2 regions of the Flavobacterium sp. PLA-DH12 genome follow, and region 2 is predicted to be linked to the other one. Evidence: riboswitches for the same ligand, from Rfam matches in the RefSeq annotation. Region 2 holds a riboswitch; the other holds the start of a gene.
The links. Region 2 has a riboswitch for cobalamin ahead of AC5ZCW_RS11010 (TonB-dependent receptor plug domain-containing protein). Riboswitches for the same ligand answer to the same signal wherever they lie in the genome.
Positions count from the first base shown of each region.

Region 1: linked by a shared signal. The riboswitch ahead of AC5ZCW_RS02315 (TonB-dependent receptor) and the one ahead of AC5ZCW_RS11010 (TonB-dependent receptor plug domain-containing protein) in region 2 are both predicted to bind cobalamin.

Region 1 covers NZ_JCAMPD010000001.1:528,376-545,104, forward strand. The annotation lists gene AC5ZCW_RS02285 (GAF domain-containing hybrid sensor histidine kinase/response regulator) at 1-771, opposite strand, end outside; gene AC5ZCW_RS02290 (hypothetical protein) at 1,000-1,563, shown strand; gene AC5ZCW_RS02295 (NAD(P)H-binding protein) at 1,602-2,240, opposite strand; gene AC5ZCW_RS02300 (T9SS type A sorting domain-containing protein) at 2,436-4,715, opposite strand; gene AC5ZCW_RS02305 (cell surface protein) at 4,880-6,079, opposite strand; gene AC5ZCW_RS02310 (YncE family protein) at 6,106-7,251, opposite strand; gene AC5ZCW_RS02315 (TonB-dependent receptor) at 7,248-9,296, opposite strand; cobalamin riboswitch at 9,407-9,610, opposite strand; gene AC5ZCW_RS02320 (porin family protein) at 9,716-10,363, opposite strand; gene AC5ZCW_RS02325 (M4 family metallopeptidase) at 10,428-16,574, opposite strand.
Region 2 covers NZ_JCAMPD010000005.1:24,403-41,131, forward strand. The annotation lists gene AC5ZCW_RS10975 (C1orf53 family protein) at 1-284, shown strand, start outside; gene AC5ZCW_RS10980 (four helix bundle protein) at 301-681, shown strand; gene cobU (bifunctional adenosylcobinamide kinase/adenosylcobinamide-phosphate guanylyltransferase) at 701-1,210, shown strand; gene cobT (nicotinate-nucleotide--dimethylbenzimidazole phosphoribosyltransferase) at 1,353-3,032, shown strand; partial or broken gene tnpA (IS200/IS605 family transposase) at 3,091-3,521, shown strand; gene AC5ZCW_RS11000 (adenosylcobinamide-GDP ribazoletransferase) at 3,915-4,700, shown strand; gene cobC (alpha-ribazole phosphatase) at 4,685-5,218, shown strand; cobalamin riboswitch at 5,284-5,488, shown strand; gene AC5ZCW_RS11010 (TonB-dependent receptor plug domain-containing protein) at 5,517-7,370, shown strand; gene AC5ZCW_RS11015 (YncE family protein) at 7,374-8,402, shown strand; gene AC5ZCW_RS11020 (GFO_1087 family putative carboxy terminal peptidase) at 8,482-9,942, opposite strand; gene AC5ZCW_RS11025 (GFO_1088 family ECF-type sigma factor) at 10,114-10,623, shown strand; gene AC5ZCW_RS11030 (PG0215 family putative anti-sigma factor) at 10,610-11,071, shown strand; gene AC5ZCW_RS11035 (GFO_1090 family protein) at 11,089-11,616, shown strand; gene AC5ZCW_RS11040 (GFO_1091 family lipoprotein) at 11,618-12,157, shown strand; gene yiaA (inner membrane protein YiaA) at 12,307-12,705, shown strand; gene carB (carbamoyl-phosphate synthase large subunit) at 12,777-15,632, opposite strand; gene rpmH (50S ribosomal protein L34) at 15,777-15,938, opposite strand; gene AC5ZCW_RS11060 (DUF2892 domain-containing protein) at 16,107-16,622, shown strand.

The DNA of each region.
Region 1 (16,729 bases), on a different contig from region 2:
CAAATTAAAAGGCTCCGATTCTATAGGTAAATTTCCAGATTCAATTTTAGAAAGATCGAGAATATCATTTACAATCAGAAGCAAATTTTCGCCTGCAATCTGTACACTTCCAATATAATCGCGCTGTGTATCGTCGAGTTCGGTCTGTGCAAGCAAATCTGTGAATCCGATAATAGCGTTTAACGGAGTTCTAATTTCGTGGCTCATATTGGCCAAAAAACTATCTCTCGCCAAAACGGCACGCTCGGCAATTTTTCTCTGTGTATATAATTGACTGTTTTTTGTACCTAATTCCAGCTGTGCGATTACGTGTTTCGCTATAATAGAAAGTGCATTACGCTGATTTTCATTCAATTCTTTAACCTCGTGATCAATAGCGCATAATGTTCCAATATTATAGCCATCTGGCGTTGTAAGCGGTACACCAGCATAAAATCTCACATTGAAACCTCCAGTAACATTGGGATCGTCTTTAAATCTTTCATTGACATGGGTATCATTGATTTCAACAATTTCGGTATCCAAAATAGTGTAATTGCAGAAAGTTATTTCTCTTGGCACTTCAGAAACTCCAATTCCAATCTCCGATTTAAACCATTGTCTGTCTTCATCGATAAAAGAAATATGGGCAATTGGTACACCACAGATATAAGAAACAAGCTTTGTAGCATCGTCAAAAGCATTGTCTGGAAGCGTGTCAAGTATATTATAACGTTTAAGGGCTGCTAAACGCTGTAGCTCGTTTTCTGGAATTGGGTAATCTTTGTTCATTTCTTCTGCGTGGTAAAAGTATAAAGGTAAGTCAAATTAGTGTAAAACCCTTGCTCTATCTCAATTTAAATTCTTTTTAAGGTTAAAAGGAATGGTCGTTTTTTGAGTTTTACAGCGAAAAAAAATCTTTAAAAAAGGCATTTTTGCATTCTATATTTTTAGAAAAAAACACTTAATAAATTTCGAGTCATTTTTATATATTCGCTTATAACTAAACCAAAACCAAAAATGAATTATAACCCCAATTATAATGCTGCTTATCAATTTGAAATTGATCCTAAAATAAAAGAAACTTACCGAAACGCTGATCGAATTTTTGGTTCTAACCCAGACACAATTACAAAAATTTCTAAAAGACTTTTGATATTTGGCATCATAATAATGCTTATTAGTATAAAAGCAGTACTTAGCTTATTATGGTTGCATATAACTCCTTTAACGTTTATAGCCGCACTTGGTGCATTTTTGATTTATGCATCGGTTTATTTACGTAAAAATATTTCCAAATTTCCTATCTTAATAGTATATCAGGATGAAATACTTTTTAGAAAGCAGAAACATTTTGGCCGTCTCAAAACCATAGACATTTATAATTTCTACAAAAATCCAGCAGAATTTGAAGCCTTAGATAAAACCGATTTAAAAGAGGCAGTTATACCAACTGGCATTTTTAACACCGGCGATCTTTATGTAGAGACAAAAAAAGGCGAGAAAATTTTTCTCTTGCTAAATGTCGAAAAAGAATATCGAGACTATATTGCTTCTTATTTACAGCGCTATATCAATAATTGATAATTGATAATTAATAATTGTTAATTGTTAATTGTTAATTATAAACTAATAATCTTATCAAGTTCTAGCGTTGTGTTTCCTGATGGAAGCACTTTTGGTGCTTTTACTAGTTTTTGGGCTAAAAATGCAGTTGTAATTGGTTTCAGATTTTTAAAAAGTCCGATTGCATTAAAGAATTTTATGAATTTAACTGAAATCTTTTCGCCTAAACGATCTGTATTTTCTCGAATTAAAGGCCCTGGCCTGAAAATAATATATTGAGGAAAATGAAGCTCTTGAAGATGGTCTTCTAATTTTCCTTTCATCATAGAATAAAAAACACTGCTTTTTGCCAAAGCGCCATAAGAAGAAACCAAAACCAAAGAATTAACTCCGTTTTGTTTTGCGGCAGCTGCGAATTCGGCAGGAATATCGTAGTCGATTTTCCATTGTTTTTCTTTAGAACCCGCATCTTTTAAGGTAGTTCCTAAACAAGAAAAAAGCACGTCTCCAGTAATTGCGCTTTGAAATGAATTTATGTTCGAAAAATCAACAACATTCTCTATCAATTTTGGATGTGATTTTCCTGTTGATCGTCTCACAAAAATTGAAACTGATTCATAATCATTGTTTTCTAAAAGCAGATTAACCAGTTCTTTTCCTGTTGCGCCTGTGGCTCCAATTACCAATGCCTTCATAATGTTTGGAATTTTGTATTGTAAATATAATGATCTTTTTTATTGAAAAAAACGTCTATCGATATGTCGCTCCTCTGGAGCTTTCTTCTCTAGCTATTTTATTTGCTATAAATATTATGCTTCTCCGAAGCATTTCGTTACACAAAAAAAGGCTGTCAATTTGGTGACAGCCTCAAATTATTACAATTTTAAATTTTATCTTTTAATAAATTTCTGAGTATATTTCGCTTTGTCTGTTGCAATATTGATAATGTAAAATCCTTTGGCAAAATTACTTACGTCAATTTGATTGTTATTTAGTCTCGTATTGATGGTTCTTCCATTAACATCATAAATAACAACATCTGTAATTTCGTCTTCACTGCTGATATTCAAATAATCTGAAACTGGATTTGGGTAAATAGATAATTGCACTTTCGTGAATTCGTCTCTGCCTAAAACCGCTGTATCAACCAAAATCGATTTTTCGACTATTTTACCATTAGAATTAAAACTGATTACAATTGTCGCAGTTCCTCCTATTTTCGGTGTTAAAATCAGTTCTTCGTTAGCATTAATTTCTGCCGAGACAATCGTTTCATCACTGTTTAATTTTATCGTTTTTACAATTGCTGCAGATAAATTGTCTTCATCTGAAACTACCGTTTTTAAATCAATAATTGTTGGACTTCCCGTTGAAATTTCTGAAGGCAGAATTGCATTAACAACTGGAGCTGCATTATCTGGAAATACCGTCATTGCGGGAAACCAATAATAATCGTTTAACGTTTTTGTATCGATCAATTTTCCTGTATTGTCAAAAGTATGAATCCAGTTTTTTTGGTAATGTGCTCCAAAACCGCTTTCTGTTGTGTTTACAATAATCTCATCTGAAACAGGATCAATTCTCAACGCTGCTCCATAAGGAATTTGTTTAAAGCTTCCCGTTTGTCCCGGAAGTGTAGCAAAACTTTCATTGAATTTTTTGGTTGCCACATCAAACTTTACAATTTGAACTCCCGATGTAAATGCGTTGACAGAATTCATCCAATACAAAGCATTTTCTTTATTGCTGTATGTAAAACTACCTGCATTCCATGCGCCCCAAGAACCTAAATATTGAGTGGTTGGTATGGCATATTCGATAGCTGCAAAAGTTATGGGGTCAATATTAATTATTTTCTTATTCTGGATTCCCCAAATGCTACCGTCCTTAGATTGCGTAACCGAATGAAACGCACCAGCAATTGTTTTTACAACGCTATTTGTTTTAGGATCAATGACCAAAATTCCACCATTTTGTTTTACTGCAAATACATATTGAGAAGTACGAATCATGTTTCCAATCTGCCCCGCATACTGACTTCCGCCTCCTGTTCCTGTAATGAGAGTTCCCACTTTCATATTGGCAATGTCAAAAATAAAAACTCCGTTTGAAGCACCTATATATCCCGTTTTTTCATCAACTCCAACAAAAGAACGTCCATCTCCTCCACCTACATTATCAAATTCGGCAAGGGTTTTCATCGTTAAAGCATCGGCAACAACTAGCCTTCCGCCAGGAGTATATTGTGTATCGCCTCCATCTTTAGCCTGTTTAGAAACAAAATAAAATTTATCTCCATAAATAGTTCCGTATTGCGTTGTAGCACCAAAAGCTTTATTTTCGTTTACATCGCTATACACTCTATAATTGATTTTTCCGTCATTGCTAACAAAATTTACAGATCCGTTGGTGTGGCCAAACCATTCTTCGTTTACCATGAAATACCCTTTTGTAAAATCTATGGCATTTGAATAAGGCGTTACAGGCGTAAATGCTGCGATGGGTTCTTCTGCAAACGAAACATTAAAATTCCAGACGTCCCAAGAACCATCTTGTAAAACTCGGCTCGATGCGCCTAATCCAGAATAATCAAAACCATTGTTAACATCATCTCTCACCCAATAAGACCAATATCCTTTAGTTGTCCAGCCCGATTGCCAGTGATCGGATGCATCAATTGGTGCGTATTCGTCAAAATCATAAACGGTTGTATTTACAATACCACTCACAGGATAATAAGGATAGGTTAGGTTTCCGCTTTTGTACAATCCGATTGTATTGGCTCCGTCCAAATCGAAACCGAAACCTCCAATTGCAGTTCCAAATTGAGTTCCCTGCAATAAAAGAGTGTAAAAACGAGGATCAGCTTTTGCAATGGCTTTCATCATATCTTCGCCAGTTGCACTTCCATTCCATTTAAATCCCCAGATTAAAGCATCTGCATTTTTTCCGTCATTCCATTGCACTGCAAATGCTGCTCTATTAGCACCGGCACCAACCCAAAACTGAATATCATCAAATGTGGTTACATTGGCACTTTTTGCTGTTAGTTGTTTTTGCGTTGCCGTTTTTAATTTGATGTCATTTCTAAGAACGCCTTGCAATGTTATTTGTGCGTGGGTTAGAAATGCAAAAAATAGCATTATTACGATAAAGTAGTTTTTCTTCATATTGTTTTGGTTTTAAAATGTTGTGTTAATCTGTTGTTTTGTTTAACACATAGAAAAATCAGGATATATCTTATTTGTCGTAAACTTTGTCAAAGTTTAAAACTTTGACAAAGTTCTAGTAAGAAATCACAAGGCTAAATCTATGTTTCTATATGTTAAAAAAATTAGTTAAGATGCAAATCATAAGCACCTGAAACTTCTGTAGAAACTTCTCCAAGCCAGCCCGCTTCCTGATTGATTGCGGTGTATATTTTTACGAAGTCTATTCCAGGAAGTTTTACGTATTTTCCGTTTTTATCGACTGCCCAAGAAATATCGATATTCGAAGCTTCATCATTATTTGGGGCGTTATCTGCATAACCAAATTCAAACGATTTGCCTACCCAATAAAAGCCTTCACCACTTTGATCATAGAAATTATCTGCTATTCGAGTTCCTTTTAAAGTGTAAGACGCATCGGCAATCCAGAGCGGGTAATAATTTTGTTCATGAAACACATTTTGTGATTTATAACCTGAATTTCCAGCATTATCCTGCCATTTGATATATTCGGTATTAACCTGCCAAAATTCGTTTCCTACGACTGGCAATTTGTTTGGATCTGGTTTGAAATAAGTAATCGAGTAATTTTTTGTAGTCGTGTTTTTAAAGTACTCGCTTCCAGCTATTTCAAACCATTCGTCTTCGTCTGGTTTTCCATTTTTATTCTTATCGTAAGCCACCATAATAATTCCGGGTTCACAAGATCCTGCACGCGCTTCGTTGGCTTCATTTCCCCAAAAAGCATTTCCTAAAACTTTAAAATCTCGTCCGCCCATGTTCGGAATCGTATGATCAAAACCAAACACTACATAACCACCAAAACCGCCCAGCGAAATCATTGTGGTGTTGGAACCTACAATTGCATTTTTTGCTGCAGAAATCATATTGGCTTCTGTATTTCCTGATGTATATAGCGGAATTTCGTTTGTAAATTGTCCAACTGCAGGACGAAAATCAAATACATTAGAAATATATTTACTGTATGTTCCTGTTTCTTTTACAACGTTGATTGATGCGTTATAAAGTTTAATTTCTCCATTAACTTCTACTTTTAAAGTCAGCGGATAATTCTTTGCGTACGGACTTATAAAATCTAAATCGGCATTTTCTGAGATAATCGAATCTTTAATGCTCCAAGTCAGTTTTGCTGTACTTGGAAGATCTGTTGCTATATTCAGAACTTTAAAACGATCAATCGTGTAATTTTCCTTCAGCACTTCTGCGGGAAGCAGATTTTCCTCATTGTCATTATCCTTATCACAAGCCACAAATCCCAAAAAGAGAATTGAAAACAAAGCGATTTTTAAAAGGTTTCTATCCAACATTTTTAATTTTTAATTTTTAATTTTTAATTTTTAGTTATAAAAGCAATATGAGCAGGAATATTCCCTGCGGTTGTTTTCCATTTTAATTTTCCATCTGGCGTAAAACAGTAGATATAACCCGTTACGACGTAGTTTTGCGCATCGGTAATGTAGATTTCTTTGGTTTCTGGATTGACTTGAAGTCCGTACGGAATCATGATTTTTTTATCGGTTCCGTCCGTGATAATCTGATTGGTAATTACTTTTTTAGTTTTCGTATCCAAGATTCCGTAACTCACTTTATTACTGCCTGATAAGTAACTCCAAGAAACGCTGTAGTAATACAGTAAATCATCTACCAGACAAGTTCCAGAAACAGGAATATCGAGCTGCATTTTCTTTTCGTCTGTTTGTGTATCAATCACAAAAAGATTAGATGGCGTGTTGTAGTAATCGCCTCGTGAACTCACGTAAATATCACCGCGACTATCAATTTGCATGCTGTACAAATTAATGCCCACATCTATTTTTTTGATTTCTGTGAAAGTCGCCAAATCAATAACTGAAACAGTTCTATCGTAATTTGGAACTCTGTAACCGCCAGAATTGGCCACATACAATTTTCCGTTATGAATAACCATTTGTTCAGGCTGATAACCCACGGTTACTTTTCTTTTTATTTCTAATGAAGTGGTATCAATTTCGGCCACAAAACCGATTTCTGCATTTGGATTAATGGCAACTGGCCCCGAATAAGAACTTATATAAGCTTTGTCTTTATAAAAAGCCACATAACGGCAATTGGGAATATCTATTTTTTTGATACGTTTTGCCGTCCATTTTTCTAAAACTTCCACTTTGTTAGAGCAATTTATGACAGCATAAACTTTATTTCCGTAGATTTTAATATCGTTTCCAACATCTCCCAATTCTTTTACCACACTCGGGTTTCGCTCAGAATATACATCTGTGGTATAATTTCCCGTTCTGTAATTAAAAACATCGAGGCTGGCTCGGTTCATTCCCATATTTCCTTCATTTAAAAGATAGAAACCTTCAATATTTCCATCACTTCTGGGCGCGGCAACAGCTATATCTGAAGAAAGAAATATTGTTTCATCTTCGCGGCAGGAAATCATTAAAACCGTTACGGCTAAAACAATTAGTATTTTTAAAAAGCTCTTTTTCATAACTCAAAACTGATTATAAATTTGAATGTTCGCCCTGGCATCGGGTAATTGTAGATTACTTCGTACTGCTGATTGAAAGCGTTGTTGACTTCAATCGTTCCGTTTAATTTGTAATTTTTAAATGCGAAAGATTTCTGAACCGCCAAATCATGCGTATACCAAGGCTGTACTTCGTTTACTTTAATATTATTGACATTTCCGTTGTAGCGCTTTCCGACATAAATGAAGCTGTAATTGAAGTTCCAAGATTTGTAATTGGCATTCAAAATTCCAGATCCGCTATGCCAAGGCGTGTACGGAATCTGATCTCCGTAAGAAGACATTTCTAAACCGACAATTGTTGTAAAATCCTGACTTTTAGAATAGGTATACGTTAAATTCGCATCAAGTTTTAGCTTATTAAAATGAGTTCCCATGTTTAGAACCGTTTCGATTCCTTTTCCTTTAACCTGACCGATATTCGTCATCATCCAGCGAAATAAATTTCCAGTCGGTGCGGCAACAATTTTGTCTTTTGTATTGGTGTAATAAGCATCTGCCTGAAAAGAAAATTTATCGAAAAAGTTTTCTCTTACAGGGAAATTATATGTAAAACCAACATCATACTGATTCATATATTCGGGCCTCAAAGTGCTCGAACCAATCATGGTATAGTACAAATCGTTGAAAGTTGGCATTCTGAAAATACGCTTTGCAAATGCTCTTAAATTGAAATCGTATTTCTTAAACGGAGTATAACCTAGAAATATAGCGGGCGTAAATTCGGTTTTATTGGGTGCTTTGGCATTGTATTCTACTTCCTCAATTACACGGGTTCCTAATACATTTCCTAAAACTTTAAAACCTTCATATCGATACGAAGTTGCTAGAGAAACAAGCGCTGTATATCGCTGTGGAAAAGAGAATTGTGTTTGGATTCCTCTTCTTGTCGCATTTAGTTTATTGTACTGAAAATCGGTTGACAGCGAAACATCCCAAGTGGGTAAAATGCTATACATATTAACCGCCGAGAAATACGCTTCCTGCTGGTAATAACTATCATCCGACTGTGCTCCTTCGGTTACAGTTTCGCCTAAAACATTGGTAGTATCTCGTGCAATATAATGCGTGTAGTCATAAGCGAATTTTCCTTTTAACTGGAATTTATATTTTTCTGAAACGTCTTTCGTTAAAGAAGATTGTCCGAAAAAATTCTTATCAAATTGTCTGAAACCGTCTTTAAACTTATTTTCTACAATTGCTCCCGGCGCACCACGTTCAGAATCATAATAATAGACTTTGGCATCCCAAGTTCCTTTATTAATTTTTCCATACAAACCAGATTCAAATCGAAATGCTTCTATATCGCTGTTCCATCGTGTAGCTGTGGTATCATAGGCAATGCTTCCGTCTTGATTTTTTCTTTTGTATCTAAATTTATACTGTCCGTTTGATTTGATGTATTCGGAACTGACGCTCAAACTCACTTTATCGCTCAGCTTTTGCTCCCATCTAAAAGAAGGATCATAATAATTAATGGACATTGTTTTGTAACGAACCAGCAGATTTGTTTTTTTATTGCCAATAAAAGAAGGACGTTTGGTTCGCAAATAAATCGTAGAAGCAGCCGCAAAGTCTTTTGCCGATTGAAAAATTTCGCTTTTCTGTCCATTGTACATCGTAAGCGATTCCATATCGTCAAGCGAATACTTTCCTAAATCGGTTACGCCGTTTTGCGCATTTCCAAGCTGAATTCCATCATAAAAAACACCAACATGGTGCGTTCCCATATTACGAACATCAACTGTTTTGAGTCCGCCGACTCCGCCATAATCTTTGATTTGCGTTCCTGCAAAATAACGAAGCGCATCGGCAACATTGTGACTGGAAAGATTTTCGAGCAAAACACCCGAAAGACTTTGCACGGGAATGATTTCCTGATAGGGTTTTCCTTTTAAAACCAATTCTTTTAAAACCCGCGAACTATCAGTCACTGCTTGGGAATGAAGACAAAAAGGAATCAATAAAATAAAAGTTGCAAGAAGCGTTTTTCTAAAATTATACATCACGATTTAATTAAATAAACTTTGCGTGATGCCGTAATTATATAACAATAGTAATCCCGCTATGCAATAGCAGGTTATTATCTTGTCATCAACTTCATACCACGAAAGTTTTAAACTATGTGATCGTGGCAGGTCTCCTGACTTATTCTATCTTTAAACGGCCTTCTCATCCCTCAAAACGGAACAATGGCATTGGTAATGTTTAAAGACTTTGTGTAGAACTTACAGTAGCGGGTCTGTTCAGGATTTACACCTGATTCCCTTTTAACTGCTTTTTCAGTTTGAAAAAGCAGACCAAAATCTGGGGTAAAGATATAACTCAGGTATGGTGTCTGCAAGTTAGAATTTGATTTTTTGCAAAAAACAAAAAACCACTCTTAAAAAAGAGTGGTTTTTAACAGTGATGAAGGTTACTAACTCTAATTAAAAAAATAACCGATTGTTATTTGAAAAACTTTATTCTTCATATCCCTGTTTATAATATAATTTGTGTTTGCTGTTACGTCTTTAAACACATTGGTATAAGACAAATTATATCTTGCATCTGCATAAAACCTGTCTTTAAACTGATACCCTAATCCGAAATTTACAGAAGCATCTACTCCATTTGAATAGTCTGACAAATTCATTTTTTCGCTATTCTCATAACCCAAAAAGTTGTCTTGATATTTGTTGTTTGCTTTTAGTAAAATTCCAACTTGTGGTCCTGCTTGAATACTTAAACCTTTTACAACATAATACTTCAACATTACAGGAATGTTTAAATAGTTTAAGGCAATAGTGCTTTTGTAATGCGAGTTCTGAACATCTGGATCTGAATAAGACAATTTCATTCCCTGCTGGCTATACAGTAATTCTGGCTGTACTGAAAAGTTTTTTGCCAAAGGAATTTCAGCCATTAAACCGGCAGTAAATCCTGTTTTAGAAGATGAGTTCAATTCATTTTCATCAAATGTAAGGTTCGCAACATTTAATCCTGCTTTTACGCCCAGTTTAACCTTTTCGGTTTGAGCCATTGCACCTGCACACATCATTAGTGCACAAATTATCAGCTTTGATTTTTTCATCGTATGTTTTTGTTTTTTAGAAGGGCAGTTCTGCGCGAGAACTGCCGTTTCTATCTGTAATTTGTTACTTTTTAATAATCTTAGCCGTGTACTTTTTACCTTGTACCGTACAATCTAGAATATAAACTCCAGTTGTAAGCTGACTTACATTTACGCTTGACGGAACAGCTGAATAGGTTTTACTCCAAACTGCATTACCTTCCATAGAATAAATTTTCATTTCTGCTTGACCTTCTGCTTTTTCAGCCAAGAAGATGTTTACATTGTCTGCCACAGGATTTGGGAACACTCTGAAAGAATTGGTCAATTTTCCAATAAGAAGACCTTTAGAATCAATTGGAGCCGACATACTTGTACAGCCATGTGCATTAGTTACTTGAAGACTATAGCTACCTTCCCAAATAGTTGAAACCATTTTTTCGGTTGCATTTGGCAAAGGTCTTCCGTTCAAATACCACTGATAACCCGCCGCATCAGCAGAAGCTGTTATTTTATTTCCTTCTAATGCCTGAATTTCTGGAACTACATTCTCAAGAACATTGATTGTCGTTGTAAAAATTTTACCTAATCCGTGTTCGTTGTAAACTGTTACATAATATTCACCGCTTTCTGTTGCAGTGAAAGTTGGATCTGTTGAACCATCAAACCATTCGTAAGCGGCATAATTTCCTGGATTTAAAACTACTTCTGGACCACAAACGTCACCGCTTGGAAGATCAGATTCGAAAGTGTCAAATACTACCGTTACCTTCTCAGTAAGACTGCATCCGTTTTTCATTGTTGCAGTTACAGTATACTCTCCTGCTTTATCAACATCAATAGAATTGGTAGTTTCACCAGAATTCCATTTGTATGAAGGCGCTTCTAATTCGTTTGCCAAAAAGTTTCTCTGAGCATCAAGGTATACACTTTTACCAGCATAAGCATGAACAACCGGAGCATCAAATATTTTGAAATTTGAAGAAACACCTTGATATACATAATCATTGATACTATTATTTTGTGCTATAATATCACCTTCCAAGTTTGCTTTTATATTAAAAATATGAGAATCTCCGCTGTCATCCAATTTAGGCTGTTTGATAAAAGTATATTCAATGCTTTCTCCAACTGGAATAGCCGCTGCAATAGTTTCAGAAATTTTCTCCGATGTATTTAAATATTCTAAATCCAATTGAATCGAATTTTCTTTTATTGCCAGCTGGCCTTCATTAGTAAGCTTTACTTTTACAGTACTGTTACCGCAAATGTCTAATGGAGACAAAATTTGCAATGCAACATCTGAAACTGCCTCAGTAATCACTTTTACATCATCTAAAACCATATAAGAATATCCATCTGATTTTGCGTGTCTGAAACGGAATAACACAGATTTACCAGCATATTTCGCTACATTTACTGCTGTTTTTTGCCACTCTGTATCTGCAAAAGTTCCTTGTCTTGCATTTCTCCAGATTTCAGTCCATTCGCCACCTGCAGGTTTAATATCTACAATTAAAGCATCATTAACATTACTCTGCATTGCATAATAAAACTCTACAGCAGTAGTGTTTCCTGTAAGCTTATACATTGGCGATATTATTTCACCGTTATAATATGGTCCTTCTAATTGGCTGTATAACATTTTTCCATTAGCAATACCTGCATGATCTTTTAACGGGATTGTTAAATAAGTGTTATCTGGAGTAAGAACTGCTCTCCATGGATAATTTTCGTCACTCTGATTAGATATAAATCCTTTTGTTCCAAAAATTGAACCTTGTGTCAAACCGTTAAAGTTTTCTGAGCTTAAATCTGACGCTTTTTCAACCACTTGAAAAGTTCCCGTTATGGTTTGTGCGCTTGGTGCACCTAAAGCAGTTGCTTTTACATTAACTTCGTAGTTTCCAGCTGGCAACGTTGGAAGTTTATCTAATGTATAAACAATAGTCTGCCCCACCAACATTTCATCATTTTTCTCTAAAGCAATCGGATCTCCAACAGCAGTTCCGTTTTGCGTAATTTGATACTCAACCTTAACTTTGTTTACTGGTGCGTAAGATAAATTCTTAACACCCACAAAAAATTCATGTGAAGGAGTATTCTCGTAAATCGTTTCTGGCGCACTTAAATTAGACAATCTTAAGAAATCTTTTTTTTCTTTAACTTCGATATTATCTACTGCAAAACCACTAGCAAATAATCCATTGTCATTATGCACAAATGCAACTTGAACACAAGATTTTCCAGCATAAGCAGTTAAATCTATTTCATATTCCCACCAAGCGCCGTAATAAGGCATATGGAATATTTCCTTCCAAGTCTCACCACCATCTGTACTTACTTTTACAGATCCATCAGAAAGATGTAATGAGTCTCCGTATCCATCAAACGATAAATGCGCTTCTTTGTAATTTGTCAAATCAAATACTGGAGAAACCAGCATATCGTTTGATGCATCACAGTTGCATTTGTCATCATTTGCTGCAATAAATTTAGTATGATCTGCAATAAACCATCCTGGCGATCCTAAATCTGGACGAGTTCCATGTTTCCAGCCGGCAGCACCTTTGTTTTCATAAGTTCTCCAGCCATTATATTTAGTATCATCTTCAAAATCCATTTTATAAGGAAGTACAGATACTTTCATATCTTCATTTTTCCAATTGTCATAAGTAAATGTTACAGCGTTATTACCTTGTTTTAGATCCTGTGTCATAACTTCAGGAAAAACAGAAACAGTTACAGTATGCTCACCAATAGTCTGTAAGTTAACATTTGTAACTTCATAACTTATGGTATCTTTAAACTTAGTAAAATTTAAAGTTGTCTTTTCGGTTTTTGAAAAGATTTCCTTTTTTGCCGCATCTAGAATTTTGGTCGTAACATTTACCACTTCACTTGATGTAACAAAATTGTTAGTTATTTTAGCTACTACTGAAGCGTTATTATTATTTATGTCACATTTTCCTGCATCTAATTTTGCCGATACAACTTCTAAATCATATGGTGCATCAGTCACCAAAATATTATCAACAAACGCACCTAAAAATCCGTCATTATAGTCATCTGTTTTAATATGGAAACGAATGGCTACTTTTTTACCTTTAAATTCATTTAGACGAATTTGATAAGGATCTTTTTTCAAACTGTTGTTTATTCCTGTAAACCATGGACCTCCAAATGATTCGTACTCATCATAGTGTACTGTTTCAGGATAATTAACAGTCTCAATTTTTTTCCAGTTTTTACCTTTATCTTCAGAATATTCAACAATTAAACCATCATATCCTTTGTGAAGCAGATAATACAAATCGAACTCAATGTAAGGAGATACTGAATTTGTAAAGTCGAAAATTGGAGATTCTAAAACAAAATCAGAATTTAAAGCCACTTTACCACCATTACTTTTTAAATCTACAGTTCCCCAAGTATATTGCGATTTAGTAGCTCTAAACGACAAAGGGTAATTTTGGAAAATAAACTTTTGAGTACCTGTTAATGCTTTAGTATTCCATCCTCCAGGAGTTCTTTCAAAACCTTCAGCATATGGCAATTGTGTTACAATTCCGCTATAAGATGCATTTAAGATACTATTATTGGTCGTAATTGGATCTTGCGCTAATGTCACATAACCTTCATAGGTATGCAAACCAGGCGCTGATAAATCAATGGTAGTATCAAAAGTAACTGTCATTTCAGATTTACCTTTAAAAGCAGTCTGCAATGTAACATCTTTCCAAACTGTTGTACTTCCTGCTTTTGTATTGGCATATCCTACTTTTATAACCGTTCCAGCTGGAATATCTTGACAGCCTAAATTGTAAAACGTGATCTTTGGAGTGTGACTTGCCGTTAAAAGATCTCCAGTATAATCAGGCATATCTAAGCCTGTTACTTTAATATCAAAATCTTTCTCTGCTGGCGGAACTATTATATTTGAAACAAATGAAATTCCGTCTTTTGCTCCAAACTCTACAATAGGTTTTAGATCTAATTTTACTTCAATATAATTTACCGCCGTTGTACTTACTTGATAAGGAATTTTTGCTTGAATTTTAACTCTAATTTCTTCACCAATCGCTAAATCTTTATCGAAAACAACCGTACCATCATAGGTGTAAAACGTTATAAGGTTTCCTAGAGCACTTGCCATTGCTCTCATTTTGAAACTTAAAACATCATTTGCTTTAATAGCTGCTGTTCCTGTATTTCTAATCGTAACATAAAAAGGCTCATCTCCTTTTAGCTGTCCACATGGTATAGACGGATTTTCAACTTTAATTAATACCAGCTGCTTATCTGTATATGCCGCTCCAACTCCAATAGCATACCATGCGTTTGTAACTTGCTTATACTCTTCAGATCCTAAACCATATAAATCTTCTGCCGCTAATAACGATGCCTGACGCATGTCTGAGAAGTTTGAAGATGGTGTCAAATATTCTGTAAGTGTAACGTAAGCTATTTTTTCTGCTTTAGCAAGACCAATAGATTTAACACTGTAGTTGTTGCCAAGATCATTTACTCCTTCACCGCCCTCTACTAAAAGATAATACCAGTAATTGGTAATACCACTGTTTTGATGCACACCACCATTATCAATCTGGATGTTTCCAGGATTTGTCCAAAATTCTCCCCCATAAGTATCTGGCTGACCAGCTGCTTTTGGATTAGCCATACTTCTCAAACTTCCGTGAGAGTATAATTCGTCACCTAGCATCCAGATATCATTTTTAGTGTCTTTTCCAGCATAAAGCTCAATAGAAATTCCAAAAATATCACTAAAAGATTCGTTCATTGCTCCAGATTCTCCTTGATAAATTAATCCAGCAGAGAATTGTGTTACAGCGTGAGTCATTTCATGTCCTGTAATTCCTAAACTTACAAAAGGCTGATCTAGTCCATCTCCAAACTGTGCCCATCCTCCTGTCCAAGAAGCATTCTGAACGTTGGTTCCTAAATGCGCCAATGCAAAAATGGTCATTCCTTTATCATCAACGCTATTGCGATCAAATTTTTCTTCGTAATAGTTCAAAGTCTTTTGAATTCCCCAATGAATATCAATTGCGGCTTCATCATGATCTTTATTGTACAAATCATTCCAGTTGTTGTCTTCGTCGATATATTCTGTCAATACTTCGTCTGATGCGTGTTCAGCATGATTCATATTCAAAGTATACATTGGCACTTTGTATTTTCCAACTAAGTCTTCCAACTTATAACCTCCTGCATATTGAGTGGTTCCAAAGGTGACATCCCCAGCAAATCTTGCTTTTCCTTTACCAATTGCAGCTCTACCGTCAGCAAAAGGCGATACGGACGAACGAAGATCTCTATTTAAATCAATTTTTAAAATTACTTTTCCAGTATTAGCATCTACATAAATCGTCTGGCTCGATTGTGGATTTGTTGCGAAAATATCGTATTTCCACGCCAAGTGATATTCTGTTAATTGAGAAGAGAAATTCGGTCCTACATAAACCAATTCTCCTTCTGGTTTAGTACTGATTTTTTTATGTACTAACGAAGAAAGTTTCTTGCTCTGCCAAACATATTCTTTAGCATTTACAGTATTTAAAGCGTTTTGCAATGCAGCCGATGCATTTACTTTATAATTACTGTTTGCAGGCAGTTTTTTACTTATATGTCCGAAAGCTTCAATTTTGCTTTTGTTATCTCTAACTTTATAAATTGCACCTTCAACAGGAACAGCATTATGCATCTGCTGATAGGTGGCCAAACTTCTGCCGTGTTTATCTGAAACCGATTTCAGCTGCATTTTGTCTGCATTCGACAATTCGAAATCTGCCTTTTTAACTTCAAATACATTTCTAACTGTCAAATTAGACGATTTGGCAAAAGATTTCACTTTTGTACTGTCAGCCGTTTGAACATTTTTAGCTGTTGAACTGCTTGAACTATTATCAAAAAGTTTCTGGCTTGCTTGTGATCTCTTCTGTACATCTTCACTTTCTTGCTGCGAAAGTGTTGTTCCTTTTATACTTTTTTGTGTTAAAAGAATATTGGAATCATCTTCCTGATTAGTACTTTGGTCAGTTGTTTTCTGAGAAACCTGATCCTTTTTCTGAACGGCATTTGGCGATTGTATGGCCGTCTGCGCATTCGATGTTTTGTTTTTTGGCAAAGGTGACTGAGCCATTCCGACGGAACAGATCAAGAAACCTAACACTAGAAACAAATACCTGGGTTTAAAGTAAATTTGGTTCATTTTTTTAAATTTAAAATTAGTATTAAGGCTGCGAGTTAATAGGTACAAGGGTTCGCAGAAAACCACAAAAGCAAGTTCTTAGAATCAATTCGGCGGTTGATTCTTAGAACTTGCTTTCGTTATTTTTTGTAGAATTTTTAAGAGCGCACTCTTTT
Region 2 (16,729 bases):
GCTGGTGTAATGATTACCCACCTATTTTCAATCTTTCAGAAGGAGGCGACTGCCTTTGCCCTGTATGCTTTAAAGAAGCATGCGAAGATAAAATTGATGCTTATATCGAAACCTTAACTCCAAAAAAAGCGCTTAATAATAAAGCTATGCTTTTACCCAAAACAGATAATTTAATTGAGGGAATTGACTATTATATCGAAAATGGCAATTACGTTTTTAAAACCTGGTTTCATCTAAAAAGAGGAACCTGCTGCGGGAATAACTGCCGACATTGCCCGTATTAATTATTAATTGTAAATTATGAAAAATAATATTGTTCGAGATAAAAGTTTTGATTTCGCTATAAGAATTGTCAAACTATATCAGTATTTAAATAATGATAAAAAAGAATTTATTCTTGCGAAGCAACTTTTAAGATCTGGCACTAGTGTTGGCGCAATGATTCGAGAAGCTGAACATGCTGAGAGTAAAAGCGATTTTATTCATAAGTTTGCAATTGCTCAAAAAGAAGCTAATGAAACTGTCTATTGGCTAGAATTATTAAAAGCCACTGATTATCTCAACGAAAAAGAATTTAAAAACATTTATAATGATGCTATTACAATACTAAAATTAATAACTAGCATCCTTAAAACTTCCAAAAAGCAATCAGAAGTAAAAAAATTAACAACTAACAATTAATAATTAACCATTATACATAATGATTTACTTGGTAACTGGCGGTGAACGTTCAGGAAAAAGCGGTTATGCGCAGAAACTTGCTTTAGAACTTTCCAACTCTCCTATATATGTAGCAACGGCTCGAAAATGGGATGCTGATTTTCAAAATCGAATTGATCGCCATCAGCAGGAAAGAGACGAACATTGGACAAATATTGAAAAAGAGAAATATTTAAGTGAAATTGACTTTTCTGAAAAAACTGCTCTAATTGATTGTGTAACGCTCTGGCTAACTAATTTTTTTATAGATAATAAAAATGATGTGGCTTTGAGCTTGGAAGAAGCTAAAAGAGAATTTCTTGCTATTGCAAAAGACGAAAATGCTAATATCATTATTGTAACAAATGAAATCGGCATGGGCGTTCATGCAGAAACGCATATCGGAAGAAAATTTGTTGAACTTCAAGGCTGGATGAATCAATTTCTTGCTGCAAATGCCAACGAAGTTGTGCTGATGGTTTCTGGAATTCCGGTTAAAATAAAAGGATAAATTCCAATACAAAAATTTCCAAATTCCAATAAATTAAAACGAAATTCCAAGTTTTAAACTCCAAATTTCAAAGCTATGCTTTACCTTTACTAGAATCTTTCCATTTTCAGATTTGGAATTTAAAAAATTGGAATTTAAAGAAATGAGCAATTTAGACGATATATTAAAATCACGCCGCGACACAAGACATTTTACAGCAGATGAAGTTCCGGATGAAGTAATCCAGAAAGCTTTACAGGCTGGACATTGGGCACCTTCTGTAGGACTAACCGATGCAACAAGATATTATCTCATTAAATCGCATGAAGTTAAAAGCTCTATTAAAAACCTCTTTTTAGATTACAACAAAAAAGCCGAAGAACTTACAGATAATCCTGAGCAGAAAGAATTATATAAATCCCTAAAATTAGAGGCAATTGAAGAAGCTCCAATCGGACTTGTTATTGCTTACGATCGTTCGGTTCTAAATCAGTTTACTATTGGGACAATTGGCAGTAACGAAGCCGTAAAATTCAGTTCGGTTTGTGCGGCACAGAATATCTGGCTTTCGCTAACAGAACAAGGCTATGGAATGGGTTGGGTTTCGATTCTAAATTATTATCAGTTTAAAAAAATTCTCGATTTATCCGAAAATATAGAACCGCTTGGCTATTTCTGCATTGGGAAACCAGCAACCAATTACAACAATCAGCCAATGCTGCAGCAATTGCATTGGAAACAGAAATCGGAAGCTCCGATCTGTACTGAAATCACAGAAATTAAGTCAATAAATGTTCCTGGATTTGATTTAAAATCAGAAAACAAAATCCAAAATAAAGCCGATTTCTATACTCTTTTGCAAGACAAAATAGATTCGAAAACAAAACCTGTTGGTTCTTTGGGAACTTTAGAAGCATTAGCTTTTCAAATGGCAACGGTTTTTGCAACTTTAAATCCGAAAATCGTAAAACCTAATATCGTAGTTTTTGCAGCCGATCACGGAATTGCAAATCATGGCGTAAGTGATTATCCGCAAGATGTTACACGACAAATGGTCAATAATTTTCTAGACGGCGGTGCTGCTATAAACGTTTTCTGCAATCAGAATAATATCGAATTATCAATTGTAGATTCAGGCGTAAATTATGATTTCCCAACTAATGCAAAATTAATCGATGCAAAAATTGCCAAAGGAACGCAGTCTTTTCTGCACGTTCCTGCAATGAGCGAATCTGAAGTGCAATTGTGTTTTGAGAAAGGAAAATCGATTGTCGAAAACATTGCAGAATCTGGTTCAAATTGTATCGGTTTTGGCGAAATGGGAATTGGAAACACCTCGACAGCTTCTGTTTTAATGAGTCTTTTAACAGGTTTTCCAATTGAAGAATGTATCGGAAAAGGAACTGGAGTTGAAAACGAAAAACTGCTTTTAAAACAAAATGTACTTAAAAAAGCATTAGATAATTATTCTGGTCAAACCGAATTAATGACACAACTCTCCTATTTTGGAGGTTTTGAAATTCTTCAAATGGCGGGCGGAATGCTAGCAGCTTTTGAAAATAAAATGCTAATCTTAGTTGATGGCTTCATTTGTACTGTGGCCTATTTAATTGCTTCCAAAATAAATCCGAACATCAATCAAAATGCTATTTTTTGCCATTGTTCTGCCGAAAAAGCGCATTCAGAATTGCTAAATTATTTAGAAGCAAAACCTATTCTAAATCTTGATTTACGTTTGGGAGAAGGAACCGGCTGCGCTGTAGCATTTCCAATTTTAAAATCGGCTGAGACTTTTTTAAATGAAATGGCCAGTTTTGAAAGCGCTGGCATAAGTAAGAAATAACTTTCTTTTAAGTTTTAAAGTTCATAGCTTTGAATTTCTAATTGAAATTATTTATTACATGCCTTTTACAAAAATTTATATTCATTGTGTTTGGAGTACCAAAAATAGATTCCCTTTTTAAATACAATTGATCTTCGCCAAAAAGTCTGGAATCACATAAAAGAAAATGCATTAAAGAAAGAAATTTATCTTGATTTTATTAGCGGGCATTCTGATCATTGTCACTGCTTAATTTCATTAGGAAATAATCAAACAATTCAGAAAACAATACAACTTTTAAAAGGTGAATCTTCATATTGGATTAATAAAAATCAATTAACAAGAGATAGATTTGAATGGCAGGATGAATATTTTGCAGTTTCAGTTTCAGAATCTATTGTAGATAAAGTTCGAGATTATATTAAGAACCAAGAAGAGCATCATAAAAAGAAAACATTTCAAGAAGAATATGATGAATTTATAATCAAATTTGGTTTTAAGCATTTATGAAAAATTTGGCTAAAGCCTTTACAAGTACCTATAAACAAACCAACATCTAAAGATGTTGGCAATTCATCAAAAACCAAATTTTTATAAAAATTTTTTTTTTGAATTGCCTCCAGACTTATCTGGAGATCATAAATTTGCTACTTATAGAAGCTTTAGTCAAATAATCATAATCTAATGAAATGTGAAGAATTAATAGCCATTTTTTGAATGTAACTAATCTCAAAAAAAAAACGGCTAAAATCTTTCTTATTACTTATAAACAAACCAATATCTAAATTTATTGGCAATCCATAAAAATCATTTTTTTAAATTTTATTCCTGAATTGCCTCCAGATTTATCTGGAGGTTATAAATTTGCTACTATAGAGGCTTTAGCCAAATAATCATAATCTAATGAAAAAAGAACTACACATATTCTTCACCTGTCTAATGTTTTATACCAGAATTCCGTGCCCAAAAAACATTACACATCATCCAGATTATTTAAATAAAGCCACAAGATATTTCCCTTTTATTGGTTGGATTGTCGGAAGTATTTCCTTTCTGGCTTTTTATCTTTTTTCATTTTTTCTTTCATCAGAAATTGCTGTTATACTAGCGATTATTGCTTCTATTTTAACTACCGGCGCATTTCATGAAGACGGATTTGCCGATGTCTGTGATGGTTTTGGCGGAGGCTGGACCAAAGAAAAAATCTTAATGATTATGAAAGATAGCGCCATTGGTGCTTACGGAGCAATTGGATTGGTTTTACTTTTTCTATTAAAATTCAAACTGCTTTCAGAATCCATTTTACTTTTCACCAATAACATTTTACTAATTTACCTCTTATTCATTTCCGCTCATTCACTAAGTCGTCTCGCAGCAATAAGCATTATTTTCACACACGAATATTCTCGTGATGATGCTTCAAGCAAAAGCAAACCAATTGCGAAACAATATACTTGGAAAGAAGTTTTTGGCTCTTTCTTTTTTGGATTAATTCCGTTACTTGTATTTTCTTTTTTTGATGTGAAACTTCTTTTGGCGGTAATTCCTGTTTTTATAACTCGATATTTTTTAGCGCGATATTTTCAAAAATGGATTGACGGTTATACTGGAGATTGTCTTGGAGCTACACAACAGGTTTGCGAAGTGGTATTTTACTTAAGCATTTTATTTTTATGGAAATTTATCTAGTTCGTCATACCGAAACCGTCTGCGAAAAAGGAATCTGCTATGGACAATCAGACGTTGATATTGCTGTTCCTTTTAATGAAATCTTTGACAAAATTATTTCTGAACTTCCTTCTGAGGCAATTATTTTCTCGAGTCCCTTGAAGCGTTGCGTTACATTAGCAAAGCATATTCAAGAAAATATTAAAACCATTTCTTATCAGGAAGACGAACGCTTAAAGGAAATGAATTTTGGTGATTGGGAATTGAAAAACTGGAACGAAATTCCGTCTGAAGAACTTAATCCGTGGATGGAAGATTTTGTAAACATTAAAGTTACAAATGGAGAATCCTTTGTTGAATTACACGAAAGAGTTGGTAATTTTTTATCCGATAAAATTTCAAAAATTAACCAGCCAATTGTAATTGTTGCTCATGCCGGAATCATCAGAAGCATTTTGTGCCATCAGAGTTCACTGCCATTGAAAGATGCTTTCAATAATAAAGTTGATTTCGGAGAAGTTATAAAAATCGATTTTTAATGCAAATTATTTATAATTTTTCATGAAACGTAAAACAAATTTGAATAATCAATATTTTTAACTTTATCTTTGCAGCAAATTAAGGTTGTGTTTTTGATTTAAAAACACATTAAAAGGGAATCAAGTAAATTCTTGAGCTGTACCCGCAACTGTAAGCTAAGTTCAAAACGAATGCTTGCTGTTAACTACAAACCACTGTCACGCCCGGCGTGATGGGAAGGTAAACAGCAAGACGCAAGCCAGGAGACCTGCCTTTGTAACAATTTATAGAACTCTCGGGAAAAAGAGTGACGGAATTATGACTTTAAAACAACTTTTTGCTTTTTGCTCTTTTATAATGTGCCAGATTATTTCGGCGCAAAACGATTCTATTACCAGTCTTAAAGAAGTCTTGGTTTCAGACAAAAATTTAAAAACCTATTCAGTTTCTCAGTCTGTTTTAAAACTCAACGATTCTGTAATCAATAAAAACGAGGCTCTTCTAACCGATTTATTAAATTTTAATTCGACTTTATATTTTAAAGAATATGGACGCGGAATGCTTTCTACTGTTTCTTTCAGAGGAACAACTTCTTCACAGACAGCAGTAATTTGGAACGGAATAAACATCAATTCTCAAATGAATGGAAGCACCGATTTTAATACAATTTCTGGTTCCGATTATAATTCAATAAGCGTTAAAGCAGGTGGTGGAAGCGTTATTTACGGAAGCGGGGCTGTTGGAGGTACTGTACATTTAAATAACGATTTGTTATTTTTTAATCGATTTGAGAATAACTTAAGACTAGATTACGGCAGTTTTAATACGATTGGGATTAATTATAAAACTTCTATTTCTAACAAAAAATGGAGCGCCCAAATTGGACTTTCAAAAAATAGCTCGACAAACGATTATAAATATTTAAATCGATATACTTGGAGAGGCGAACAAAGATGGAATCAGAATGGACAATATGACATCATTACCCTGAGTGCTAATGCTGGATATAAATTCAACCAAAATCATATTTTAAAGCTTTACAGCCAAAGTTCAAACACCGACCGTAATACTTCGTTAGTAGTAGAATCTGAAACCAAAAGCAAATACATAAATGGATTTAACCGAAACTTATTGGAATACGATGGAAGTTTCGGAAAACTTAAAACCAATTTCAAAACCGCTTACATTTTTGAAAACTATCAATATTTTGCTGATAACTCTTTAAAAAATTATAGTTACGGAAAAACTGAAAATTTAATTACGAAGTTAGATGTCGATTATCATTTATTTAAAGCAACTCATGTAAACGGAATTGTAGATTACAGTAGAACAAATGGTTACGGAACCAGTTTTGGAAGCCATATTCGCGAAATAAGTTCTGCTGCTTTGTTGATTAGACAAGATTTTGGCACTAATTGGAAAAACGAATTAGGCGTTAGAAAAGAATTTACCAATAATTACAAATCGCCCGTTTTATTCAATTTAGGATCTTCTTACAAATTCAACGATTGGTACAATCTAAAACTGAATGTCTCTAGAAACTTTAGAATTCCAACTTACAACGATTTGTATTGGGACGAAGGAGGAAATCCGAACTTAAAACCTGAAAGCTCTTATCAAGGAGAAATTGGCAATGTCTTTACATTCAAAAATCTGACTTGGACGCAGAATTTTTATTACATGAAAATTACCGATATGCTGCAATGGGTTCCAGGTGCAAATGGCATTTGGACTCCACAAAATCAAGACAAAGTAAATAGTTATGGAACTGAAACTATTTTAGGTTGGAAAAAAAGTTATTGTAAAAACAATTTTGCTTTAAATGCCACTTATGCCTATACAATCTCACAAGACGAAAAAACGAAAAATCAGATCTTTTTCGTTCCATTTAATAAAGCAACAGGAGCATTTTCGTATTCTCGAAATAAAATAAGCGCTTATTATCAAATTCTTTATAACGGTTTTGTTTACACAAGAGCCGATAATAATCCAGATGAAATTATTAATGATTATACGATTTCAAATATCGGAATCGATTATGATCTTAAATTTTTAGATTCTTTCAAAGTAGGTTTTCAGGTCTTAAATCTTTTTAATAAAGACTACGAAAGTCTAGAAAACAGACCAATGCCTGGTCGCAATTTCAATATGTATTTAACCTTAAAATTTTAATATATGAAGTTTAGTAAATTACTTTTAATAGCGTTAAGCATCTCGTTATTTGCTTCTTGTTCAAGCGATGACAACGATGGTCCAAAAGGTGCTTACGACAATGGTTTTTTTATTTTAAATGAAGGCAGCACAGATGCTGGAACGGTGTCATTTTCTAGCGATGATTTCAGCATTTTTACTAAAGACGCTTATAAAGCAGAAAATGGATCTGATGTACTTGGAAAATTTGCTCAAAACATCTTTTTCAGCGGAGACAGAGCGTATATAATTGCTGGCGGATCTAACGTAATAAACATCGTAAACCGTTATACTTTTAAGCTAATCGCTAAAGTTGACAGCGGATTGGCTAATCCAAGATATGGTGTTGTAAAAGATGGCAAAGCTTATGTAACCAATGCAAACTCATATGATTCTGTTACAGATGATTATATTGCTATTATTAATTTAGCAACAAATCTTGTTGAATCTAAAATTAACCTAAATACAACTGGAAATAGAATTGTTGAAGAAAGCGGAAAATTATACATTACAGATCCTATCGGTAGTGACAAGCTTTCAATTTACAATATCAACACAAAAGCTTTAGAAGCTCCAATAACAATTGGTTCTGGTTCAGATTCTATTGAGGAAGAAAATGGAACGCTTTTTATCTTACGTCCTTCTTTTACACAAAGCAGCGAAATTATAAAAGTTAAAATCTCTGACAAATCAGTTTCTAAAATTGAAATTCCAGAATCTCAAGGAGTTGCTGGATATTTAGACATCGAAAACAACCAAGTTTATTATACAGTAGGAAACTCAGTATACTCAATTAACACGGCTGCAACAACAGCTTCTGCTAGCCCACTTTTCACGGCTACTTCAGATATTGGATACCTTTACGGATTTGCAGTAAAAGGCAACCGCGTTTTCCTTTCAGATGGAGGAAATTTTAAAACAGACAGCAAAGCCTATATTTATAACTTCAGCGGAAGTTTATTAAAAGAATTAACTGTTGGTGTTGGTCCAAACGGATTCTACTTTAACGATTAATTTTAACCTTTAGAATTAGTTTTTGTTTTTTTTATGGAAAAGGCTTTCATTTCTGAAAGCCTTTTCTATTTATTGTATTTTAGTTTTTTAATGGATTTTGAATGTACATTCCGTGTCTTAATCCGTTAATGATTTTTGAATCTGTCAAATAAGGAGTATCCGGCTCAGAATTATCATTAAGAGTTCTTTTGGCTGTAGATCCTGTAATTTTAGAAATAGCCAGATTAAGCAAAGGCTCAGAGGTATCTCCTAAAACACCATAAGTACTCACATGTTCAAGCTGCGGATAAGTAGGTTGCAAACCTTGCTGGTAATCACCAAAACCTGCAGAATTTGAGATTTTAAAAACTAGAGGCTGCATCGCATATTTATGATTTGGATTGATTCCTTTTTTAGAAAACAAAGTTTCTGAATCGTAAATGGTATAAGAGCCAACGTTTTTACCTATTGTAGTTTCTCCAACCTGAACTACATTGATATATGGTTTTAAGCCGTTAATAACCAATTCACTTGCAGAGGCTGTGCTTGCTGTAGTAATAATATAAACTGTAGTTAAATTTAAACTGTTTAATGGTTTACCTTCAATATTATTCACAAATCTGTAATTCAAACTTTCCAAATCCTCAGCAGTCATATCTTTCATCCACTTAGTATTAAATTGTGTTTTTGCAAAAACCTGAGTGTCAAATTGTCCTGTGATCATACTAGAAAGCCTTATAGCAGAAGGCACTGCTCCTCCTCCATTATATCGAAGATCTAAAATCAAATCTGTAACTCCTTGCGATTTTAATTCTCCAAAGGCCTGATTTAATCTATCATCATAACTTGAATAAAAACCATTATACATCAAATAACCAATTTTATGGCTTCCAGAAGTAATCACTTTATTAATAAAAATAGGATTTTCTTCTAAAACAGTTTTAGTTAAGGCAACTGATTTCCCGTTTAGAACATAACTCGTTCCATTATAATCTGCCAAACCTAAAGTATAACTATCTTGATTTAATAATAGCTGCTGATAATTAGAAACAGTAAGTTTTGTCCCGTTTACACTAGTAAACAAATCTCCACGTTTAATTGCTTTAGTAGCGGCATCAGAATTTGGAATAATGTATCGCACAAACCCCACCACATCATTTGATGTCGAAGATACTCGACTCAACCTAAAATCGACACCATTATTTTTAGTTACACCGCCTAATTCCTGTTCTAGAACAGTATAATCTTCAACAATCCAGCTAAAACGATCAATAGCATCTCCGTTAGGATATTTACTAACTGGTCTGTTTAATAAATCTTCAAATAAATCTTCGGGATGAGAATATCCTCTTAAAAACTGATTAAAATCTGGTTGTAAATTACGGCCATCAGCTAGATTTGGAACATCTTGTTGCCATAAGTAAACTTCATTTAATCCTCTCCATATAAAATTATTAATCTGCAGGTCAGCTGGAGCAGCTACATCATCCTGATCTTCACAAGACTGTAAAGAAAAAGAGAATAAAAAGAGAAAAAGAATGCTCTTTAAAGTTGTTTTCATATCGTGTAGGTTATCTATATTCTGAATAAACGTAAAAGTAGTATCTTTAGTTTAAGCTTTATCGTTAAAGCAGTATTTTTTTTACATAAAAAAATATTTTCTTTTTTTGCTGTAACAAACATAATTGTGCCTCGTCTTGAATATATAAGCTAACGATTAACCATCAGATTAATGAACCAAGTTGTATTTATAGAATTAATAAATCCTTTTAAAGACAAAGTTTTTCGTCTGGCAAAAAGATTGCTTACAAGTACTGAAGAAGCAGAGGATGCAACCCAGGAAGTAATGGTAAAATTATGGAACAAAAAAGACAATCTCGAAAGTTACAATAGTGTTGAAGCATTGGCAATGACTATGACTAAAAACTACTGTCTCGATCAGTTAAAATCTAAAAGAGCTAGCAATCTGCAGATTGTTCATAATAATTTTACCGATCGGCAGCCGCAATTGGACAAAAAAATAGAGGATCAAGATAGTTTAGAATGGGTTGAAAAAATTATAAACGAGATGCCCGAACAAATGCAGCTATTAATTCAGCTTCGGGATGTTGAACAATATGAATTTGAAGAAATAGCCAAAATCGTAAATATGAACGAAACCGCAATACGCGTGGCACTTTCGAGAGCGAGAAAAAAAATTAGAGAATCAATGACAAATACACACCTTTATGGAACTAAATAAAATAGAAGATATATTAGAAAAATACTTTCAGGGAGAAACTTCTATTGCCGAAGAAAATCAATTAAAAGAATATTTTTCTTCGCCAAATGTTGCGCAGCATTTGGAGCAGTACAAACCTATGTTTGGCTATTTCTCTCAAGCAAAAGAACAGAAATCGACGTATGAGATTCCACTACAATCTAAAAAACGCAACGTAGCGTGGTTATCGATTGCGGCTTCTGCTGTTGTTTTGTTGGGCATCGGAACCTACTTTTTTGTTAGCGAAAAAAATGACACTGCTGCAGTAGCTTCGCAAACAGAATTAGGAACTTACGATGATCCCGAAGAAGCCTTAAAAGCAACTCAAAAGGCTTTGGCTTTATTATCAAACAATGTTAATGTAGGTATTGAAAGTGTACAGTACATTAAAGAATACGAACAATCAAAAAACAAAATCTTTAAACAGTAATTAAACAAAAAATAATCATGAGAAATTTCATTATAACTTTAGTCTTCGCATTCGTTTCTACCACTTTTTATGCACAAGGTGCTTTTGACAAATTTGATGGTCAGGACGATGTAACTTCTGTAATTGTAAACAAAAAAATGTTCGATTTAATGAGCAAAGTAAAATCTGACCCGTCTGATAAAGAGACACAGCAATATATTGCTTTAATTAAAAAACTGGATTATTTAAAAGTGTTTACCACTAAAAATCCAAAAATCGAAGCCGATATGAAAGCTACTGCCGACAAATATGTAAAAACAGCCGGTCTAGAAGAATTAATGCGAGTAAATGACAGCGGAAAAAACGTTCGAATTATGGTAAAATCTGGTGCTACTGATACACAGATAAAAGAACTTTTAATGTATGTTGATGGTGCCAAAAACGACGAAACTGTTTTATTATCTTTAACGGGTAATTTTGATCTAAACGAAATCTCAGTATTAACAGATAAGATGCAGCTTCCTGGAGGAACAGACTTAAAAAAAGCTTCAAAAGGCAAAAAATAAAATGAGAACAAATATCTTCATCATAGCACTTACAGCTCTACTAACTTTAGGAAGCTGTAATTCCGAACCTTCACTTCAAAAATATTTTGTCGAAAATTCAGAGAAAAAAGATTTTATTTCATTAGATGTTTCACCAACTATTCTAAATGTTGATAAAACAAAATTATCAGCAGAACAAAGTGAAGCTTTAAATTCGTTTGACAAAATGAACATTCTAGCTTTCAAAGCGGATCAAAATAATCAAGCAGAATTTGAAACAGAAAGAAACAAAGTAAAAGCCATTTTAAAAGATCCGAAATATCAAGAATTGATGAAGATTGGTTCTGGAAAAGACGGTGCCTCTGTAAGCTATGTTGGAAGTGATGACGATATAAAAGAGTTTGTCATTTTTGCCAACAGAAAAGAAAATGGTTTTGCAGTAGTTCGTGTGTTAGGCAAAGATATGAACCCAAATAATATTATGACTTTAATGTCTGTTTTACAGAAATCTAAAATAGACATGGAACAGTTAAAACCTTTAGAACAATTGCTGAAAAAATAAAAACTTCTTACTTTTTAAATAAGAAAAGCTCCAACTACGGAGCTCTTTCTTTTTACTTATTTGAGAGATTTTACTGAACAAAATAACTGCTAATTATTTTATTCTGAATCTAATTTAATTATATTTGCTTCTTACCAAAATAATAAATTATGATACAAAAAACATCAAATGCCTTTATCGCGGCATCTTGGGTTGCTCTTGGAGCAGGAACAGTTGGCTTTATTGTTGGACTTGCCAGAGCTGAAATGCTATTAAACGAAAAAGGATATTATTTCACTGTTTTAATGTTCGGACTTTTTGCTGTTGTTTCATTGCAAAAAAGTGTAAGAGACCGTCTTGAAAAACTTCCTGTAACTGATATATATTACGGAATCTGCTGGTTTGGAACTTTACTTTCAATCGTTCTTTTAGTTGTTGGACTTTGGAATGCAACAATTCTGCCAAGCGAAAAAGGGTTTTATGCTTTTGCTTTTCTATTAGCTTTGTTCGGTGCAATTTCAGTTCAGAAAAATACTAGAGACAATATGACTTTTAGTCAAAGCGAATAAAAGTTTAAAACCAATTAAAATAAAAAAAGCTCCAATTTTCATTGGAGCTTTTTTTATACTAGAATTTGAGATTATTTACTCAAATACATTTTTCTTCTAGAGTACAATTCGTAGAATTGATCATCTTTCAAGTCATCAATAAACAAGATGCTTTCTCCTGTCGATTTCATTTCTGGTCCTAACGCTTTGTTTACGTTCGGGAATTTGCTGAAAGAGAAAACTGGTTGTTTGATTGCGTATCCTTTTAATTGTGGATTGAAATCAAAGTCAGTTACTTTATTATGGCCTAACATTACTTTTGTAGCGTAGTTTACATAAGGCTCTCCGTAAGCTTTCGCAATAAACGGAACCGTTCTTGAAGCTCTTGGGTTTGCCTCGATGATGTAAACTGTATCGTCTTTAATCGCAAACTGAATATTGATTAAACCTACAGTTTTTAAAGCTCTTGCAATTTTATGCGTATGATCTTTAATTTGCTGCATTACAAATTCTCCTAAGTTAAAAGGAGGCAATGTTGCGTTACTATCTCCAGAGTGAACTCCACAAGGCTCGATGTGCTCCATAATTCCGATGATGTAAACATTTCCATCAGCATCACAGATTGCATCAGCTTCAGCTTCGATTGCCCCAGCTAAGTAGTGATCTAGTAATAATTTGTTTCCTGGAATTGCTTTCAACAAATCGATAACGTGCTCTTCAAGCTCTTTTTTGTTGATTACAATTTTCATTCCCTGACCTCCTAATACATAAGAAGGACGAATTAAAAGTGGGAAATCTAAAGTATCAGCCAACTTTGAAGCTTCATCAGCCGTTTCAGCGATTCCGAATCTTGGGAAAGGAATGTTTAATTCAGTCAATAAATCTGAGAATCTTCCTCTGTCTTCTGCTAAGTCAAGTGCGTCAAAACTAGTTCCGATGATTTTCACTCCGTACTTAGATAATTTATCTGCTAATTTAAGAGCTGTCTGACCTCCAAGCTGTACGATTACACCTTCTGGTTTTTCGTGCTGGATAATGTCATAAATATGCTCCCAGAAAACTGGCTCGAAGTATAATTTATCAGCTGTATCGAAATCTGTAGAAACCGTTTCAGGATTACAGTTAATCATGATCGTTTCGTAACCACATTCTTTAGCTGCCAAAACTCCGTGTACACAAGAATAATCAAATTCGATTCCTTGACCAATTCTGTTTGGTCCAGAACCTAGAACGATTACTTTCTTTTTATCTGTCAGGATACTTTCGTTATCTACATAACGCTCTCCATTTGCTTTTTCGATTTCTGCCTCAAAAGTTGAGTAGTAATAAGGTGTTTTAGCTTTAAACTCAGCCGCACACGTATCAACCAATTTGAATACACGGTTGATGTTCATGTTCATACGTAAAGTGTGCACTTCACTTTCCAGACAGCTCATCATGTGAGCGATTTGTCTGTCTGCAAAACCTTTTTGTTTTGCCTCAAGCAATAATTCTTTTGGAAGATTAGAAACTTTGTAGTTTGAAATTTCTTTTTCTAAAGTATAAAGCTCTTCGTATTGCTTTAAGAACCACATGTCGATTCTTGTAATTTCGTGAATTGTGCTTAATGGAATTCCCATTGCAATTGCATCGTAGATTACGAATACACGATCCCAACTTGCATAAGTTAGTTTTTCGATAATTTGTTCGTAATTTTTATATCCTTTTCCGTCAGCTCCTAAACCATTTCTCTTAATCTCTAAAGATTGAGTTGCTTTGTGAAGTGCTTCTTGGAAAGAACGTCCGATTCCCATAACCTCACCTACAGATTTCATCTGAAGACCTAAAGTTCTGTCTGAACCTTCAAATTTATCGAAGTTCCAACGTGGTATTTTTACGATTACATAATCTAAAGTTGGTTCGAAAAGAGCCGAAGTAGATTTTGTAATTTGATTTTGCAATTCATCTAAGTTGTATCCTAAAGCTAGTTTAGAAGCAATTTTTGCAATTGGATATCCAGTTGCTTTTGATGCTAAAGCAGAAGAACGAGATACACGAGGATTGATCTCGATTGCTACGATATCTTCTTTTTCGTCTGGCGAAACTGCAAATTGTACGTTACATCCTCCCGCAAAATTTCCGATACTTCTCATCATTAAGATAGCGTAGTCACGTAATTTTTGGAAAGTCGTGTCAGACAATGTCATTGCAGGCGCAACTGTGATAGAATCTCCAGTATGGATTCCCATTGGGTCCATATTTTCGATAGAACAGATAATTACGACATTGTCGTTTTTATCTCTCAAAAGCTCTAATTCGTATTCTTTCCATCCCATCAAAGCTTTATCAATTAAAACTTCGTGAATTGGAGAAGCTTCAAGTCCGCGAGTTAAAAGCTCATCAAAATCTTCTTTTTTGTAAACTACCGCTGCTCCAGTTCCTCCAAGTGTAAACGAAGGACGAATTACAAGTGGAAAACCAAATTCCTGAGCAATTTCTTTTCCTTCAAGGTAAGATGTAGCTGTTTTTGCAGGTGCAGTTGGTACATTAATTCTTTCTAAAAGCTGCTTAAACTGCTCTCTGTCTTCTGTAATATTGATCGCGTTTACATCAACACCGATTAATTTTACTCCGAAATCCTGCCAGATTCCTTTTTCCTCAGCTTCCAAACACAAGTTCAAAGCAGTTTGTCCTCCCATTGTTGGTAAAACTGCATCAATCTGCGGATGTTCCTTAAGAATTTCAATAATCGATTTTGTCGTTAAAGGTTTCAAATAAATATGATCGGCCATAGATGGGTCGGTCATAATCGTCGCTGGATTCGAGTTAATCAAGATAACCTCAATTCCTTCTTCACGAATCGAACGCGCAGATTGAGATCCCGCATAATCGAATTCGCAAGCTTGACCAATAACAATAGGTCCTGAACCTATTATTAAAACTGATTTTATTGATGTGTCTTTAGGCATTTTGTATGTATTGTGTAGTTATTATTGTATTCAAAAAACATTCACAGTGCTTTAGAAACTAGAATGTTACAAATTTATTACCGACAAGGTATAAAAAAAGGCGATACTAAAAAAGTAATCGCCTTATGTATGTTTATACAAACATTATTTTTTGTGTCTAGGCTCGCTAGAAACAGTTAATTTATGTCTTCCTTTTGCTCTTCTACGCGCTAGAACTTTTCTTCCATTCGCAGAAGCCATTCTGTCCATAAATCCGTGCTTATTTCTTCTTTTTCTTTTCGATGGTTGAAACGTTCTTTTGCTCATTGCTTTGTATCTTTAAAAATGGTATCTATTAACTCGTTATTTGGTTTTGGATATCGTTGTTCAAAAACCGAGTGCAAATATACAAAGACTTTTTTTTCTGGCAAGCACTTTTATAAAAATATTTTTAATTCCTTTTACTATCTTTGCAATCACAAATTTACAATAATTATGTTTCACAAGAATATTAAACTTATTTTGGCCGGACTTCTTGTAGTGGCGGGCGTTTGGCAATTTACAGAAAGTAATATTGGGAATGGTATATTCCTTATCTTATTGACTGCAATTCCAATTTTTCTTTATTTTAAAAACGAATTCATCCTTTTAGCCTTCCTTAAATTAAGAAAACAAGACTTTGAAGGTGCTAATAAATGGTTATCATATATCAAAAATCCAGAAGGTGCATTAGTAAGAAAACAACAAGGATACTTAAATTACTTACAAGGTATCATGTTATCTCAAACCAATATTAACCAAGCTGAGAAACATTTCAAAAAAGCAATCGAACTTGGATTATCAATGGATATGGATTTAGCTGTAGCTAAATTAAACCTTGCAGGAGTTGCAATGTCTCGCAGAAGAAAATTGGAAGCGACTAATTTACTTAACGAAGCTAAAAAATTAGACAAACAAGGTATGCTGAAAGAGCAAATCTCTATGATGAAAGAACAAATGAAGAAAATCTAATTTTCTTTAATTTTTAATATTTAAAATCCCAAATTCCAAAAGGAGTTTGGGATTTTTTTATTGTAGATTTTCTTTATAACACAAGACCAAGACTTAGTTTGTCATTT